Regions from separate parts of the Ferrimonas lipolytica genome, predicted to be linked through region 4. Evidence: predicted binding sites of a transcription regulator. Region 4 holds the regulator's gene; each other region holds the start of a gene.

Region 1 (4,492 bases), 830 kb from region 4:
TCGACCACATCAGCGAACTCGGCAACGAGGTACCGCAGCAGATGGTGCTATTTATCAAGCCCGGCAGCGCTATCGCCGACAGTTTGTGCAGTCACCACCAAGAGCCGCTGCATTACGAAGCAGAATTAAGTTTCCTCATACAACAAGGAAAACCAGTCGCAGTTGCCGTTGGGCTTGATCTCACCAAACGAGGATTACAACAAACACTAAAGCAGCAACAGTTGCCATGGGAGCGTGCCAAGGCGTTTCCCGGTTCGGCATTGTTCTCCGAGTTTGTCACCCTCCCCACCGAGTTAAAGCAACTACGATTCGAGTTGTCGATTGATGACCATCTCGTTCAAAGCGGCAACCCCGAACTGATGATCCACAGTGTCGATAATATCCTCGAGGAGATACACTGGGCGTTACCGTTAGCCGACAATGACATTATTATGACCGGCACGCCCAAAGGGGTTGGCGTGATACCAGCGAACGCTCAGTTCACTGTAAAGTTATGGCAACAGCAACAATTGCTGACCTCGAAGACATGGGTAGCGACCTGATTGAATCACTTGAGCCCAAGACGTTTTGCGAGTCGATGCAGATTACCGCTATCAAGCTGTAATTGGCGCGCAACTGCGGCCCAATTATGGTTATTGTGTTGCAGCGCTTGCTCAATCAACTGTCGCTGATAACGCTCGGTGGCGTCTTTTAGGCCCTCATTGGTGCTTACAGGCACGGCTATCACACGATTGTCGACACCGCTATCGACTTCATGAACCGTTAGCGCCAAGTGATGTGATTCAATTAGCACATCGAGTTTATTGGACTCAGCCCGAGCCAATACCGCCGCTCGATTAATGCAGTGCTCCAGTTCGCGTACGTTGCCTGGCCATTGGTATTGCTGAAGTTGCGTTAGTGCTCCAGCACTTAGTCGCAGCTGTTCCAACCCCAACTTCGCACTGCATCGTTCTAGAAAATAACCGGCTAACAACACCACATCGTCATGCCGCTCTCGCAGTGGCGGCACCAGCACCGGAAATACGCTCAGGCGATGATAAAGATCGGCACGAAAACGCCCAGCGGCCACTTCCTGTTTTAGATCTCGATTAGTGGCAGCAACGATGCGTACATCTACGTTCACCGCCTTGTCTTCCCCTACCCGTTGGACATCACCGTACTGGAGAACTCGCAGCAATTTAGCCTGCAACTCCAATGATAACTCGCCAATCTCATCGAGGAATAGGGTGCCCTCATCGGCCAACTCAAACTTCCCTTGGCGATGGCTAATGGCACCGGTAAAGGCACCTTTGACGTGTCCGAACAGCTCGCTTTCAGCAACAGAATCTGGCAGCGCAGCACAATTAAGGTAAACCAAAGGTTGCCCTGCCCGATTTGACAGTTGATGTACCTGCTGCGCGACCAACTCCTTGCCAACCCCGGTTTCCCCGAGTACCAGTACGCTTAACTCGCTAGTCGCAACCACAGTCAAATCACGCTTAAGGGCAACCATCGCTTCGCAGCGCCCAATCATCTCGTTGCTTTCATTAGCAGACTTAGTCGGACTATTACTTACCGCGATCCGCCCCGCTCGTTCCAGCGCTTGTAACTGCAACGCGTTATTGAGACTGGCCGCTGCCAGCGCAGTAACAATGCGCAGCTCATCGTCACTAAATTGATTAAATTGCAGCGCATCAAAACCATCAATGGTTACTGCACCGATAAGCCGTTGCTCCACCAACAATGGCAAACCGATACAAGCGTGCACCTTCAGTTCACCATGCAGTGAGGGAATTAAGCCGTCATAGGGATCTGGCAAGCTACTATCCGCAGGGAAACGCACAACATCACCGGCGCGTGCAATGGCCTCGAGTCGAGGGTGATCCGCCAGCGCAAACCGCCGTCCCAACACCTCTCCAGCCAAACCATTAATGGCTAGCGGCACAAAACGTTGATCTTGGTAGAGCAATAGCGCCGAGGCGTCGCATTTCAACAAGGTTCTGACAGTAGTAAGTAAGCGGTCGAAGCGATCTTGATTAGAGAGCCCAGAAGTCAGATCTAAGGCCAGATTGGTGATATCACTAATGGCTAACATCGTTAGTTACTCGAGAGAGGAGAACAATTGTCATTATGACAAATCAATGTCATTTAGACAAACATATGCAAATGTCATAATGACACTACAAAAACATCAAACCAATATAAATCAATAACTTAAAAGTTGGCATGAAACCTGTAATAACAAAGACAGAATTTTGAAAATATTATTGTTTGAGGTACTGCATGTCTATCCACGTTAAGAACAACATCCACTGGGTCGGTCAACGCGATTGGGAAGTACAAGACTTTCACGGCACAGAATACAAAATGACCAAAGGCACCAGCTACAACAGCTACCTCATTCGCGAACAGAAAAACGTGTTAATCGATACCGTCGATCACCGTTTCAGCCATGAGTTTGTCCGCAACCTCGAGAACGAGATAGATTTAAACTTAATCGACTTTATCGTGATTAACCACGCCGAAGAGGATCATGCTGGTGCCTTAGCTGCTCTGCTTGAAAAAATCCCTGGAACACCAATCTACTGCAGCGAAAATGCCATCGACTCCATCACCGGCCATCACCATCGCCCTGACTGGAACTTCCATCCAGTAAAAACCGGCGACAGCGTCGATATTGGTAACGGCAAACAACTGGTATTTATTGAAGCACCAATGTTGCACTGGCCAGACAGCATGATGACCTACCTCACCGAAGATGCGGTGTTGTTCTCCAACGATGCCTTCGGCCAACACTACTGCGACGAGCGTTTGTTCAACGATGAAGTGGACCAAAACGAATTGTACGAACAGTGCTTACGCTACTACGCCAATATCCTTACGCCATTTAGCTCCTTGGTAATTGCCAAGATCAAAGAGGTACTGAGTTTTAACCTGCCAGTCGATATGATCGCGACCTCCCACGGTATTGTGTGGCGCGACAACCCGACTCAGATTATCCACAAGTACTTAGAATGGGCAGAGGCGTACCAAGAAGATCGCATCACCATCTTTTACGACTCTATGTCAGGCAATACACGGATGATGGCCGACGCCATTGCCCAGGGGATCTACGATGTAGATCCCAGCGTTGCGGTTAAGGTGTTTAACGTTTCTCGTCACGATAAAAACGAAATCCTCAGCAACCTATTCCGCTCGAAGGGGGTGTTGGTCGGCTCCTCAACCATGAACAACGTGATGATGCCAAAGATCGCTGCAATGTTAGAGGAGATCACCGGGCTACGCTTTAGCAACAAGCAAGCGGGTGCCTTTGGCAGCTATGGTTGGAATGGTGGTGCAGTAGACCGCATCCACAGTCGCTTGGTCGACGCTGGTTTTAACACCACCGACAACCTTAAAGCCAAGTGGAAGCCCGACGGCAGTGCGTTACAACAATGCCGCCAGCATGGCCAGCAGGTCGCACGCCAGTGGGCCCTAAAAGGGTTGCCCGCGGTTGCACCGGTACAAGCGGTTGCCAGCCCTGTTGCGCCAGCATCAGTTCAAACTGCTAAGTCATGCGCTAGCACCAACAGCACTGATGGTGGCCAATCGATGCTGTGTACAGTATGCCAGTGGGTTTACGATCCAGCCGTGGGCGAGCCAAACCAAGAGGTTGCCGCTGGGACAAGCTGGCAACAAGTGCCAGATTATTTCCTTTGCCCTGACTGTGGTCTAGGCAAGTCGGTATTCGAACCTATCGATGCTAATGCAGCGAAGCAGGCCAGCTAATGAACACCTCGAGCCCACAAATCAGTGACGATACCCCAATTGTCATCATCGGCAGTGGTTTCGGTGCATACCAGCTAGTGAAGTCGATTCGTCGACTTCACCCCGAACAACCGATTACCGTTATCTGCGCCGACGATGGCAGTGAATACAGCAAACCGGATCTAAGCCATGTGTTTAGTAGAAACCAACAAGCTCGAGATCTGGTTAAACTCAGTGGCGTGCAGTTTGCGCATCAACAGCGGATCACCCTGTTAGCCAATAGCACCGTAACCAGCATTGATACCAACACCAAAACGGTGCAGTGCGGCATCGCCAATGTTCATTATCACAAGTTGGTACTCGCTACCGGTGCCAATGCTATTGTGCCGAGCTTAGAGACAGAATCGCAGCCGAAGCTGTTAACTCTCAATAGCCTTGGAGAATATCAGCGAGCTCAACGGCAGCTGCAACAAGCGCAACGAGTTGCAGTACTGGGCGCCGGGTTAATCGGTACCGAGATTGCGATGGATCTGGCGCAGTCCGGCAAAGAGGTGGTGCTCATTGACCGCGCTAATCGCGTACTGCCTAACCTGCTACCGGAGTTTGTCGCTAGTCAATTACAACTGCGAATGACGCAACAGAATCAGCATCGCGGCGCAATTCAGTTTGAACTTAACACCGAATTAACCCGAGTTATAAGCACTGAACACGGCACTTCAGCCACACTCGCGAATGGCCACCAACACCAAGTAGATGCGGTTATCAG
Region 2 (4,492 bases), 980 kb from region 4:
TGTGGCAGCAACCACTGCGCCGCAAGGGTTGAGCAGCTATCAGTTCCGCGTACTTGCCGCTGCTAGCCAGCAGATGGAGCGTGGCCACTACGGTGAAGCTGCTCAACAATTGGCGCCGCTACTAACGAAACCGTCACCACCAGCGGTGTTGTTTCACTATGGTTGTTTAGCCCTAGAACAAGCACAACAACCTTCGTTGGAGTGTTGGCAGCGCGGCCAACAACAGCAGCCACAGGACAAAACCATCACCTTGGCGCTAAGCAATCAATTGCTGCAAGCGCAGCGTTATCAGCAATCAGTTGAGCTGCTAACCCCGTGGATTGATGAGCACGCTTCGGCGCAATTGCGCTACCAATACGCCTATAGTCTCTATCAGATTGAAGCCTACCGGCAGGTGGTCGATGCGCTGTCGATAGTCCCGCCTATCGCCGCCCAAACGACCCAAGCGGCAGCTACAGCGAATCGGCAAACACGACCCAATAATTGGTGGCCTTTGATTGCTTACAGTCAACTTGCATTGCAGGAGTGGCCGCAGCTACAACAGAGTGCGCAGCAATGGTTGGCGGTGCAGGTGGATAACGCCCAAGCGTGGCAACTGCTATCTCAAAGCTACCTGCAACAGCAGCAGCTCAAACAAGCCACTGCCACCTTACAGATAGCGCAGCTGTTGCAGCCGAATACCGATAGCCGCACCCTAACTCAACTGTATGGCAACATCGGTGCCTATAACCTTGCCAGTGATTGCCGTAATACTCAGTTGACCCTTAACTGCCTGCAATACGGTTATTGGGCCGGGGATTATCAAGCAACCTTAACCAGCAGCAATACCCTTAGCGTCGATGCCGAGCAACAAGATGCGTTGTGGTTACTGCAAGGCCAGCTTTATGCGGCACTTGAACAGCCACAACAGGCGCGGAACCTATGGTGGCAGATCGGCAAACAGCCGTTAACCGCGACGACTGCCACAGCACTGCAGCAACAACGTCAGCAACGAGACCACCGCCGTGGCCAAGCGCTGTTACTTATTGGCCAAAGTCATTGGCTGCAACAACAATGGCCAGAGGCGCAAGTCGCCTATCGCGAACTTGCACAGCTACCGCAATTCCAACAGCGCGGCCAAAATCTTGTCGACAACCTGAACTACTACACCGGCAACTAAACCGGTATTGCGGTTAACCACACTCCCAAAATTGTTGCCCCGCAATTGAACTCACTTCCTTGGTGCACGGTTGCACCACCATCACGCACCTCCTTCGCCAAGTTCGCGCACCATCGGTGTTAAAAGGGCTGCCGTTACTGACTTTCATTCATTGGCATCACCTTTGCTACCTCTTATGCCATAGACGATGCTGCCCAACGAAACCGTTGTGCGGTCGTCAGTATCTTAGGGAGGAAGATCATGCTTAACGTTAGCCGTACTCTAGTTCGAACCTTGGCATTGGCCACAGCCTTGTTTAGTGGCGTTGCCGCCGCGGCAGAGTTGGGTTACCCAGAGAAGGAGGAGCTCACCTTTGGCTTCATTAAGCTTACCGACATGGCGCCAATTGCTATCGCCTATGAGAAAGGCTATTTCGAAGATGAGGGACTGTACGTCACCATCGAAGCGCAAGCCAACTGGAAGGTGTTGCTTGACGGCGTTATTGACGGTCGTTTAGATGGCGCCCACATGCTCGCGGGGCAACCCATTGCAGCCAACATCGGCTACGGCACTTCCGCTGAGATCATTACCCCCTTCTCGATGGACCTAAACGGCAACGGCATTACCGTTTCCAACGACGTCTGGGCAAAGATGAAGGTTAATATTCCTAAGCAAGCCAATGGTAAACCGGTACATCCAATCAAAGCCGATGCATTGAAGCCGGTCATTGAGCAGTTCCAAGATGAAGGTAAACCATTCAAGATGGGCATGGTATTTCCGGTGTCCACTCACAACTACGAACTGCGCTATTGGCTCGCCGCCGGTGGCATCCATCCGGGCTACTACGCCCCGCATAAGGGGGATACCTCTGGCCAGTTAGATGCTCAAGCATTGTTATCAGTAACCCCACCACCGCAGATGCCTGCAACCCTAGAAGCAGGCACCATTTACGGTTATTGCGTCGGCGAACCTTGGAACCAGCAGGCAGTATTTAAGAACATTGGTGTGCCGGTCGTCACTGATTACGAAATCTGGAAAAACAACCCCGAGAAAGTGTTTGGCATCACCAAAGCCTTTGCCAAGAAGTACCCCAATACCACTATTCGCCTAACTAGGGCGTTGATCCGTGCCGCCATGTGGCTCGACGAAAACAACAACGCCAACCGCCCAGAGGCAGTTAAGATCTTGGCGCAATCAAACTACGTCGGGGCCGATTACGATGTGATTGCTAACTCCATGACCGGCACCTTCGAGTATGAAAAGGGCGATAAGCGTGAGGTACCTGATTTCAATGTATTCTTCCGCTACAACGCCACCTACCCCTACTACTCAGATGCAGTGTGGTACCTGACCCAGATGCGCCGCTGGGGCCAAATAAGCGAAGACAAGGACGACAGCTGGTTTGAGCAAGTCGCTAAAAGCGTCTATCGCCCTGATATCTATCAGGCGGCCGCTGAATCGTTGATTAAAGAGAAGCTGGCAACCCCTGAGATGTTCCCTGATTTTGACAGTGAAGACGGCTACCGCGATCCACAAACCCACTTTATCGATGGCATTGTCTACGATGGCCATCAACCCAACGCCTATTTGCAGAAGTTCGCCATCGGCCTAAAAGCCGGCCAAGTGTTATAAGGGGGGATAACAATTATGGCTACTTTTTCCCAACTTCGTCCCTTTGCAAAGATTCGTCAGATTGATTGGCAACGCCGCATAAAAGCGATGCTGCTACCGCTCATCGGCATTACTGTTTTTCTCTTACTGTGGGCGGCCGGGGCAACCCAAATCAAAACTTCGCTGGGCACCTTTCCTGGGCCGGTACAAGTGGCTCAGCAGAGCGTGAACTTAATTAACGAGCACCACGCGGAACGGGAAAAAGAGACGGCATTTTATCAGCGCCAACAGCAGCGTAACGCCGAACGGGTTAAGGTCGATCCCAGCTACGTGGCCAAAACTCGAGCCTACACCGGTAAAGAGACCTTTCTTGATCAAATCGGCACCAGTCTAATTACGGTAATGAGTGGCTTTGCGCTGGCGGCATTGATTGCCATTCCACTGGGGATCACCATTGGCCTCAGCAAATCGTTACATCAAGCGCTTAACCCCATCATTCAGGTATTCAAACCAGTATCGCCACTGGCGTGGCTGCCGCTGATCACCATGGTGGTATCAGCGCTGTACGTTAGTCCAGACCCGATACTGGCCAAATCCTTTGTGAACTCACTGCTCACTGTGACCCTCTGTTGTCTATGGCCGATGGTAATCAATACTGCCGTAGGGGTCAGTAGTATCAATTCAGATTGGGTTAACGTCTCTAAGGTGTTACGGCTGTCGCCACTCAAGCACGTACAGAAGATCGTCTTACCAGCATCAATCCCTGCCATCTTTACCGGCATGCGCCTCTCCCTTGGGGTTGCGTGGATGGTATTGATTGCAGCCGAAATGCTGGCGCAGAACCCCGGCTTGGGCAAATTTGTCTGGGACGAGTTTCAAAACGGCAGCTCCAGTAGCCTTAGCCGCATTATGACGGCGGTCATTGTAATTGGCCTGATTGGTTACCTGCTCGATCGCTCTATGTTGCAACTGCAGCGGCTAAGCAGCTGGGATAAAAGCAGTGCGCAGGTGTAACCACCTTCACTCAGTTAATGGAGTAATAGCATGAGTTGTCACTTAGATATCAGCCATATTGATGTAGTATTTCCAACCCCGAAAGGTCCCTTTACCGCAGTGCAGAATGTCGATCTACAGATCCAACAAGGGGAATTCATCTCGTTAATTGGCCATTCTGGTTGTGGTAAATCCACGGTTTTAAATGTGGTTGCAGGGCTAAACCAAGCCCATAAAGGTGGGGTAATTCTCAACGGTAAAGAGGTCAATGCTCCGGGGCCAGAGCGCGCAGTGGTGTTCCAAAACCACAGCTTATTGCCGTGGCTCAGCGCCTATCAGAATGTTGAGCTCGCGGTAAAACAGGTGTTTGGCCATAAATCGAAGATGGAACAGAAGGAATGGATTGAGCACAACCTTAATTTGGTTCATATGAACCATGCGATGGACAAGCGCCCAGACGAAATCTCCGGCGGTATGAAGCAGCGAGTTGGGATCGCCCGAGCGTTAGCGATGAAGCCCGAAGTGCTGTTATTAGACGAGCCCTTCGGCGCCTTGGATGCACTCACTCGAGCCCACCTGCAAGACTCGTTGATGGAGATCCACGCCGATCTTGGCACCACCGTTATTATGATCACCCATGATGTGGACGAAGCAGTATTGCTGTCCGATCGCGTGGTGATGATGAGCAACGGCCCTGCCGCCAGCATTGGTGAGATCCTCAGCATCGATCTGCCCCGTCCTCGTAACCGG
Region 3 (4,492 bases), 570 kb from region 4:
TGAGGTGGGTTTCTCGGCCCATTCCTGATTTTTTGTAACCACCAAATGCGGCGTGAGCGGGGTAGAGGTGGTAACAGTTAACCCACACGCGTCCTGCTTGGATCCCGCGCCCCATTCGATATGCCCGATTTTGATCGCGAGTCCATACCCCAGCACCAAGGCCGTAAGTGGTGTCGTTGGCGATGGCTAAGGCTTCCGCTTCATCCTTAAAGGTGGTGATGCCGAGAGTTGGGCCAAAGATCTCTTCTTGGAATACGCGCATGTCATTGCTGCCCTTAAGTAGGGTTGGCTGGACGTAGAATCCGTTGGCAAGACTAGCTGGCATCTGGGTTTTATCGCCGCCGAGTAAGAACTGAGCTCCATCTTGTTTGGCTACCTCCATATACGACATGATGCGGTCGTACTGCTCTTGCGATACCTGAGCACCTACTTGGGTATCGGTATCTAAGGGATTGCCTTGTTTTATCAGCTGTGCCCGCTCAATGATCTTCTCGATAAATTGTGGATAGATTGATTCCTCAACCAATGCCCGAGACGGACAGGTGCAAACCTCCCCTTGGTTAAAGAAGCCAAGTAGCAGGCCTTCGAGGCACTTGTCGAAGAAGGCGTCCGGTTGATCCATGATATCGGCAAAGTAGACGTTCGGTGACTTGCCGCCGAGTTCGAGAGTTACCGGAATCAACGACTCTGCGCCGCAACGCATAATGTGCTGACCAATTTCTGTCGAGCCCGTAAAGGCTAACTTATTGATGCGAGTAGAGCTGGCGAGTGCCTGCCCTGCTTCATCACCCATGCCATTGACGATGTTGACCACACCGGCAGGGATAAGATCACCGATGAGCTCCATCAGTATCAATATCGACACCGGAGTTTGCTCCGCGGGCTTTAAGACCACGGAACAGCCTGCAGCCAACGCCGGTGCCAATTTCCAGGTTGCCATTAAGATGGGAAAGTTCCAGGGGATGATCTGGCCGACAACGCCAATAGGCTCATGAAAGTGATAAGCGGTTGTGTGTTGATCAAGTTGACCAATGCTGCCCTCTTGAGCGCGAATTACCCCAGCGAAGTAGCGGAAGTGATCGATGCAAAGTGGAAGATCGGCGTTCAGGGTTTCGCGAATAGCCTTACCATTTTCCCAGGTTTCCACATAGGCCAGCTGTTCAAGGTTCTGCTCAATTCGGTCGGCAATTTTAAGTAGCATATTGCTGCGATCAGCAACGGCTGAGTTTGCCCACTGCGCTTGAGCGGCGTGAGCAGCGTCGAGAGCTAAGTTGATGTCGTCGCCATCGGAGCGTGGGATCTGGCAGATTATTGAGCCATCAACCGGGGAGGGGTTGTCGAAGTAGTTGCCGTTAACCGGTTCTTTCCACTCGCCACCAATGTAGTTGTGATAACGTTTTTTGAAGTTGAAAAGCGCGTCGCTTGTGCCGGGTTTGGAGTAGATCATGAGCATCCTCCTTGGATAGCGGTTCACCATGAACCTGCTCAGGTACTACTCCAGTCTTGGTTCGTTCTTGGTAAAAGCCCATACGACTTTGGTCTAGCGGGTTACTCAGTTGGACAACACATCCCAAGAGATATTAGAGACGATACGGCAGTTATCGCATTTAAAGTAGAACAGGTCGTGCAGCGGCTCGTCTAGCAACCAGTCTGAGCTGCCACAGCGAGGACAAGGGCGAGCATGCTCGGTGGCGAGCGACTCACCGCCTACTCGATACAGGTAGTAATAGGTTGGAATCTTGGTTTGATATTCGATGCGGCCGCGCAGATCCCAGCCGCGGCGGAATAGGGTGCTGTTAACATCGGCAATCTCATTTAAGGCAGCAAATTCAACAGCTCCGCTGCCTGCCATCTGCAGTTCATCGCAGGCTTGCCACTCGGTTTGCCACTTAACGACCGACTTATGATCTCCATTAAATGTCGCAGGGAGGCGGTAGAGTGGTACCGGCAATAAGGTATTGCCGTCTCGAAGTGGCGAGCATGAGTGAACATAGGTGGTGTAGAGTACCTGCCACTGTTGTGGTAGCTCATCGGCACTTTGTTCAGAGTTGATGTCGCGGCCAAGCATTTTTACTCGCGGCTGCAGCAGTTTCGCTTCACTGAGCTCATCCACCTTGCGCTTGACCCATGCGGATGCAAAGCCGTGATGGAGACTGGTTTCTTCGGGGCACATCGCTCTTAGGCTAAATTCAGCGCCGTTTTGTACTAACGGAAACTCTCGGCCCAATAGTTGCCCGTTGTGGCGCCATGCCTCCATTAAACCATTGATCGCCCGTTCAACGGCAGTAATGGTGGTATCGGCATAACATTCAAAACGGATTTCTACGAGGTACATGAGGGAGCTCCAAATTCGGGGGCGTTAGTATACCTACGAGCTTTAGCAGCGCCAAACAAACTCATTGAGATTGGGTGAGTTTGGCCACTGTTGCTGTGAGTTGATCGATCTGTTGCTGCATCTGTTTCATCTGCCGTTGCAGATCAGCGAGTGAAACGTCGTGGTTTGCCGCCTGAGTGGTGGTTACGGTGATGGCATCGGGGTTGGTTTTGTATTGTTTGATGGCATCAATCAGTACTGGTAAAGGAAAGCCGCGTCCTACTTTGCTTTTTAATAGAGCGACAGTGGGCTGTTTTCCTATCGCAGACAGTTGCTGTAGCGCGGCGAGAATAGTGGCGTCCATGGAACCTCAACAAGAGAGCATTTTGACCAATAGTTTGCACTATTCACCAAAATTCTTCTAAGAATTTAAATTAAGTTTATGAAAAATAACACTTTGCATTTATGGCACGGTATTCGCTTAACATTATTCATACATCACTGAAAGGGTAAGTAATATGCGTACAAACAATGGATTGGGTTTAGTGTTAGCGACCACAGCGGCGCTGATGTTGAGTGGCTGCGTGATTGCAGTAAATGACGGTGATGGCGATTTTGATTGGAGTAGCAGTGAACGTGAAAATCGAAGCCAATTGGAGAAGTTAACCGTTGGTATGAGTACTGAAACGGTGTTGGCATTAATGGGGACTGCAGATTTTAACGAGCTTTATCAAGAAGATGGCCAAGCCGTTCAAGTGCTGTATTTCCGCACTCATCATCGTCATAGCGACGGTGATACCACCAAAGATGAATGTACTCCAGTAGTGTTTAAGGATGGCAAGGTTTCTGGTTGGGGTGATATTGCGTTGCAAAGCAGCGTTAAAATCTGATTCGATTCACCTTGATAACGGGCCAAGAGGCCCGCTTTTAGGCTTTGGGCTGGTTGGCGCCAATTGGTTTTTTTTAGAAAAATTTGCAATTAGAGTGTTTTTTGAACGATGTTTGATAGTGACGATTTCACTGAGGGCATTGAGCCATGGAAGCGGCAACCTGTACCACCGAAGTTCGACAACTTACTGCCGAAGAGCTGAAGCTCGCCAATTCAGTACTGCTCAATGCTTATGTTGATGATCCATTCTTTCGTGCGGTGCTTCCTAGTGCCGAGTACGAGCAGCGCCTTAGAGCGGCATTGCGCGAGGAGCTTCAAGAGCTGTGGCAACGGCAACAACCACTGCTGGGGGTATTCTTAGGCGATAGCCTTATTGCAGTTGCCTGCCTGCTGAATGAGCACTACCCCTTAGGCTTGACTCGGTTCTGGAACTGGCGGTTAAAGATGGCATTAGGTTCTGGTTGGAAACCAGCACGGCAGTGGATGGCACGGGAAGATGCCTTGCTCGATAATTACAATTTACACAACAACTGGTTGTTGCAGTTTATTGCTGTGGCCCCCGCGTATCAGCGTAAAGGCTTTGGTGATCTGATGCTAAGAGCTATAGTGCAGCATAGTCAGCAGTGCCAAATTAACGGCATAGCAACCTTGGTATACCGTCCTGAACTAATGACGTGGTTTGGCAATCATCAATTTCGGGTTCTGGTGGAGATCAACGAAGCAGATGTTGTTGCCACTATTTGCACCTTCTCATCTACTGGTGATTGACTGGCCTTGATGTAAGACATTATCCATGATGGTGTGGGATATTTATCATTATAATTGTTGTACTAAGTATGTGGTTAAATGTTAAATCCCTTTGCTGTTAGTAGCTTAACATCTTTGCTTGTCACCAATATCTCACAAGCGATTGATGTTTAATCAAATGAGCACTTGTACTTAAATCGTAAACCTTTAAACTTTAGTTGTGTCTTGGAGGTCACAGTAATTGAAAAATTCTGACATGGAGTCGGTTTTTGACAGTTGCGATAGCTGATGAACAATCTCCACAGGGAGTGGAATTGATTAATCGCGATACTCCTCACACTTAAGGAACCCGCAAGGGGCTGGCGACAGGATAGTTGCTTTACCAGGAAGGTAAGTACCGTAGGTACAAGGAAGCTGAAGGATTCAGCCAGGGATGAAGCACGGAATTAGCAATTAACGCATGGATGGGCTAGGGATTGGCACCAATTTAAGCCGGATAGCTTAACAAGCGCTACAGGGCCGCAACGAAAGTTGCGGCCCGT
Region 4 (4,492 bases):
GAACAAGTACAAGAAAATGGCATGAAGGCGGAAGCCAACGCATTAGAGATTCGCTATAGCGTAAGTAACCGCGAATTGATCCTCATTGGCGAAGCCCAGATGAGTCAAGAAGGCAGCGTTGTCAAAGGCTCACGTATTAGCTACAACGCCGAGCAACAGAAACTCAGTGCGGAAGGCTCCGACGAGAGCCAGATCACCACCATTTTTATGCCAGCACCGAAAACAACAACTCCAACGGAAAACCAACCGATAGTATTGCCAGCGCCAGAACTACAAGAACAACCTAAAAGCGAGCCTAAACCATGAAGCCAGTGGTTCTTGAAGCGCAGCAGTTAGCCAAGAGCTACAACGGTCGCCAAGTGGTTAAGAATGTCGGCCTTAAAGTTGAAAAGGGACAAATCGTAGGCTTATTAGGTCCAAACGGCGCAGGTAAAACCACCACCTTTTATATGGTGGTTGGCTTGGTCCAAAACGACCAAGGTAGCATTCATATCAATGGTGAAGAGATCACTTATCTGCCAATGCACAGTCGTGCTCGCAAAGGCATTGGTTATTTACCGCAAGAGTCGTCGATCTTCCGCAAGCTCACTGTTCATGACAACTTGATGGCGGTACTGCAGATCAGAAAAGAGCTCAGTAAAGAGCAACGTATAGAAAAACTGGAACAGCTGCTCGAAGAGTTTAATATTACTCACATACGTGACAGTTTAGGGATGGCTCTATCTGGTGGCGAACGTCGCCGTGTAGAAATAGCCCGAGCGCTAGCAGCAGATCCACAATTTATTTTATTGGATGAACCCTTTGCCGGTGTCGACCCGATCTCGGTTATCGACATTAAGAAGATCATCCAACACTTGAAACAACGCGGTCTCGGGGTGTTGATCACCGATCACAACGTCCGAGAAACCTTGGACGTATGTGAATACGCCTACATTGTCAGTCATGGTGAAATGATTGCTCAAGGGGCACCAGAAGCGGTATTGGAAGACCAATTAGTACGCTCTGTTTACTTGGGTGATCAATTCAGACTCTAGTGCCCCCTTCCATCGGGCAGTACAAGGATTAGGGCATTAAATGAAAACCTCGCTACAGCTAAAACTTGGACAACAGCTAACGATGACACCTCAGTTGCAGCAGGCTATCCGACTGCTGCAACTGTCGACGTTAGATCTGCAACAAGAGATCCAAGAAGCCCTCGACTCTAACCCGCTGTTGGAGCAGAGCGACGACGACTTCAATAACCAAGACCAAGAAGCATCTCCGGAAAGTCAGGACAGCCCAAGTGCTTCGGTGACCGAGCAAGCCGCGTTAGATACCAGCGAAGCCCTAAGCCAAACTGACTTAGGCGATAATTTACCCCTTGATAGCACCTGGGACGACGTTTACAGCGCAGCCCCTGCCGCTGCGGCCAGTGGTCCACGCGATGACGATGACAGCTATCAGGGCGAAACCAGTGACGATCTGCAAAGCCATCTACTTTGGCAAATGGGTCTCACCCCAATGAGCGATACCGACCAGGCCATCGCCACGACCCTTATCGATGCCATCGATGAATACGGCTATCTCACTATTCCCGTGGCTGATGTACTAACTGCTGTCGGCCGGGACGACATTGAATTAGATGAAGTCGAGGCGGTCCGCAAACGCATTCAACAATTTGATCCGGTCGGCTGTGTCAGCATCGACCTATCTGAATGCCTCAAGGTACAACTGTTGCAGCACAACGCTGACACCCCTTGGCGAGATCAGGCTATCAATCTCCTTGATGAACATATGGATCTGTTGGCCAATAGAGACTTTCGCACCCTGATAAGGCGTACTAAGCTCAGTGAAACTGAGCTTAAGGACACCATGGATCTGATTCAGTCACTGAACCCAAGACCAGGCGGGCAAATCGCAGCAACACCAAGTGAATACGTGATTCCTGATGTTTCAGTAAGTAAAAAACAGGGACGCTGGGTGGTTGAGCTCAATCCTAACGCCATGCCCAAGATTCGCATCAATCAACAGTACGCCGCCATCGGTAACGGCGCCCGCGGTAGCGGTGACGGTCAGTTCGTTCGCGGACATCTGCAGGAGGCTAAGTGGTTTATCAAAAGCCTTGAAAGCCGTAACGAAACACTGATGAAGGTTACCAACTGCATCGTGCAATTCCAGCAAGGGTTCCTCGAGTTCGGCGAAGAAGCCATGAAGCCAATGGTGCTCAATGATGTGGCCGAGGTGGTCGAGATGCACGAATCGACGATATCTCGAGTGACTACTCAAAAATATCTACATACCCCAAGAGGGATCTTTGAACTGAAGTACTTCTTCTCCAGCCATGTGAGCACTGACAGCGGCGGCGAAGCCTCTTCTACTGCTATCCGCGCGCTCATCAAAAAGCTCGTGGCGGCAGAGAATCCAAAGAAACCTCTTAGCGACAGTAAAATGGCTCAAATTCTGGCGGAACAAGGCATCCAAGTAGCCCGACGCACCGTGGCTAAATATCGCGAAGCCTTAACGATTCCACCATCAAACCAGCGCAAAATGCTGTAACGCGCACCTACGGAGGTAAGCTATGCAGATCAACTTAACCGGTCATCATGTTGATATAACAGACGCACTACGCAACTACATTAACGAAAAATTTGAACGTTTGGAGCGGCATTTCGACCACATCAACAACGTTCATGTAATACTGGAAGTGCAGAAATTACAACAGATTGCCGAAGCTAAGCTGCACTTAAACGGCGGTGAAGTGTTTGCTACCCACGAGCACGACAATATGTACGCAGCAATTGACGGGTTGGTCGATAAACTCGATCGACAGGTAATCAAACACAAAGAGAAAATTTCCCGGCACTAATGGAAATCAATGAACTACTGACACTCGAGCGCACCCTATGTGTCGACTCTGAGTTAAGCAAAAAACGGGCACTTGAGATGATCAGTGAATTGGCTGCCTCTCAGTGCCCTGAACTCCCCCAACACGAGTTGTTCGAGAGCCTTATGGCTCGGGAAAAAATGGGCAGTACGGGCATCGGAAAGGGCATCGCGCTTCCGCACGGTCGGCTGAACCGATTAGATAGGCCGCTGGCGGTGTTACTCAAAAGCGACTCTCCCATCGAATTTGATGCCGTCGATCAGAAGCCTGTTGATTTGTTATTTGCGTTGTTCGTACCGGAGCAACAACATCAAGAGTTTTTATCAATGCTCGCCACGGTGGCAGAGAAATTGAGCCAAAAAGAGCTTTGCCGAGCGATGCGCAAAGCCTCTGATAATCAACATCTGTATCAAGTGATCACTGCATGAAGCTAGTTATTCTTTCGGGGCGCTCTGGAGCCGGTAAAACCGTTGCCTTGCACGTATTAGAAGATCTTGGTTACTACTGCGTTGATAATCTGCCGATGCCATTGCTACTGCAACTGCTGCAAAGCCTCGAAAATCAGCGGGAATTAGTCGCGGTTAGTTTAGATATCCGTAACCTACCGGATCAGGAACTGGCGATAACCAAGCTGCGAGAACGGATCCCCGCCGGTATCGATGCGCAGATCTACTTCCTTGATGCCTCTGACGATACGCTAATGCGCCGTTACAGCGAGACTCGCCGTCGCCACCCATTGTCCAACGACGGCGCGCCGCTAGCAGAGGCTATTGGCCAAGAGCGAAGCTTACTGCAACCATTAGCCCAAGACGCCGATCATCTTATCAACACCGATAACCTCTCCGTCTACGACCTCGCCAACGAAGTCCGAACCTTGCTGCTCGGCGAAGCTCCAAACGAAATGATGGTGGTGTTTGAATCCTTTGGCTTTAAACATGGTATGCCACAACAAGCGGACTTTATGTTTGATGTACGCTTTCTTGCCAACCCGCACTGGGAACCAGAGCTAAGACCGTTTACCGGCAAAGACAAACCGGTTGCCGATTTTTTCTTACAGCACAGCAGTGTGACTCGATTTATCGATTCAACCGAACGTTTTATTCTGAACTGGTTGCCGATGCTAGAGCGTAATAATCGCGCCTACCTTACCATCGCCATAGGTTGTACCGGTGGTAAGCACCGCAGTGTTTATGTCGTCGAACAACTGACTCAACGCTTTAAGCTCCATCGCGATGGGATCTCAGTTCGTCACCGAGAGCTTGATGTCGATTGAGCAGAGAGTTTGTCGACAAGTAGTGGTTATTAACCGACTAGGGCTACATGCTCGTGCGGCGACCCGCTTAACCCAACTCGCGACAACCTTCGATGCACAAATCGAGCTACAACTTGAGCAACAACAAGCCAACGCCAATAGCATCCTTGGGATCTTGATGTTGCAAGGTTGCCAAGGCAAAGAGATCACAGTGTGCAGCTACGGGCCCGATGCCTTAGCTGCACTCGATGCGATATGTGAGCTATTTGCTAGTCGCTTTGACGAGGACGAATAACCCCAGAGGTAATAAACTGCTGAAAGCTCTCACACCAGACGATCGCCGCCTGATAGCTGCCAACTTCAACTCCGTTGGGTAC

Evidence for each region. Region 4 encodes sigma-54, which starts transcription at its own class of promoters, with help from an activator protein. Its sites were predicted from a motif close to GTTGGCACGNNNNTNGNNT; they were not measured.
Region 1: the regulator sigma-54 is predicted to act here: its motif matches at 2,200-2,218, upstream of norV (anaerobic nitric oxide reductase flavorubredoxin).
Region 2: the regulator sigma-54 is predicted to act here: its motif matches at 1,310-1,328, upstream of HER31_RS18250 (CmpA/NrtA family ABC transporter substrate-binding protein).
Region 3: the regulator sigma-54 is predicted to act here: its motif matches at 2,779-2,797, upstream of HER31_RS11240 (DUF3192 domain-containing protein).

Annotation. Positions count from the first base shown of each region.
Region 1 covers NZ_CP051180.1:2,195,991-2,200,482, forward strand. The annotation lists gene HER31_RS10145 (fumarylacetoacetate hydrolase family protein) at 1-542, shown strand, start outside; gene norR (nitric oxide reductase transcriptional regulator NorR) at 548-2,074, opposite strand; gene norV (anaerobic nitric oxide reductase flavorubredoxin) at 2,263-3,747, shown strand; gene norW (NADH:flavorubredoxin reductase NorW) at 3,747-4,492, shown strand, end outside.
Region 2 covers NZ_CP051180.1:4,012,693-4,017,184, reverse strand. The annotation lists gene HER31_RS18255 (hypothetical protein) at 2-1,159, shown strand; gene HER31_RS18250 (CmpA/NrtA family ABC transporter substrate-binding protein) at 1,400-2,770, shown strand; gene HER31_RS18245 (ABC transporter permease) at 2,786-3,763, shown strand; gene HER31_RS18240 (ABC transporter ATP-binding protein) at 3,794-4,492, shown strand, end outside.
Region 3 covers NZ_CP051180.1:2,457,364-2,461,855, reverse strand. The annotation lists gene exaC (acetaldehyde dehydrogenase ExaC) at 1-1,447, opposite strand, end outside; gene HER31_RS11250 (Zn-ribbon-containing protein) at 1,553-2,335, opposite strand; gene HER31_RS11245 (hypothetical protein) at 2,397-2,678, opposite strand; gene HER31_RS11240 (DUF3192 domain-containing protein) at 2,833-3,204, shown strand; gene HER31_RS11235 (GNAT family N-acetyltransferase) at 3,351-3,971, shown strand.
Region 4 covers NZ_CP051180.1:3,030,552-3,035,043, forward strand. The annotation lists gene lptA (lipopolysaccharide transport periplasmic protein LptA) at 1-306, shown strand, start outside; gene lptB (LPS export ABC transporter ATP-binding protein) at 303-1,034, shown strand; gene HER31_RS13910 (RNA polymerase factor sigma-54) at 1,075-2,535, shown strand; gene hpf (ribosome hibernation promoting factor) at 2,558-2,845, shown strand; gene ptsN (PTS IIA-like nitrogen regulatory protein PtsN) at 2,845-3,291, shown strand; gene rapZ (RNase adapter RapZ) at 3,288-4,136, shown strand; gene HER31_RS13930 (HPr family phosphocarrier protein) at 4,126-4,410, shown strand; gene HER31_RS13935 (DM13 domain-containing protein) at 4,385-4,492, opposite strand, start outside.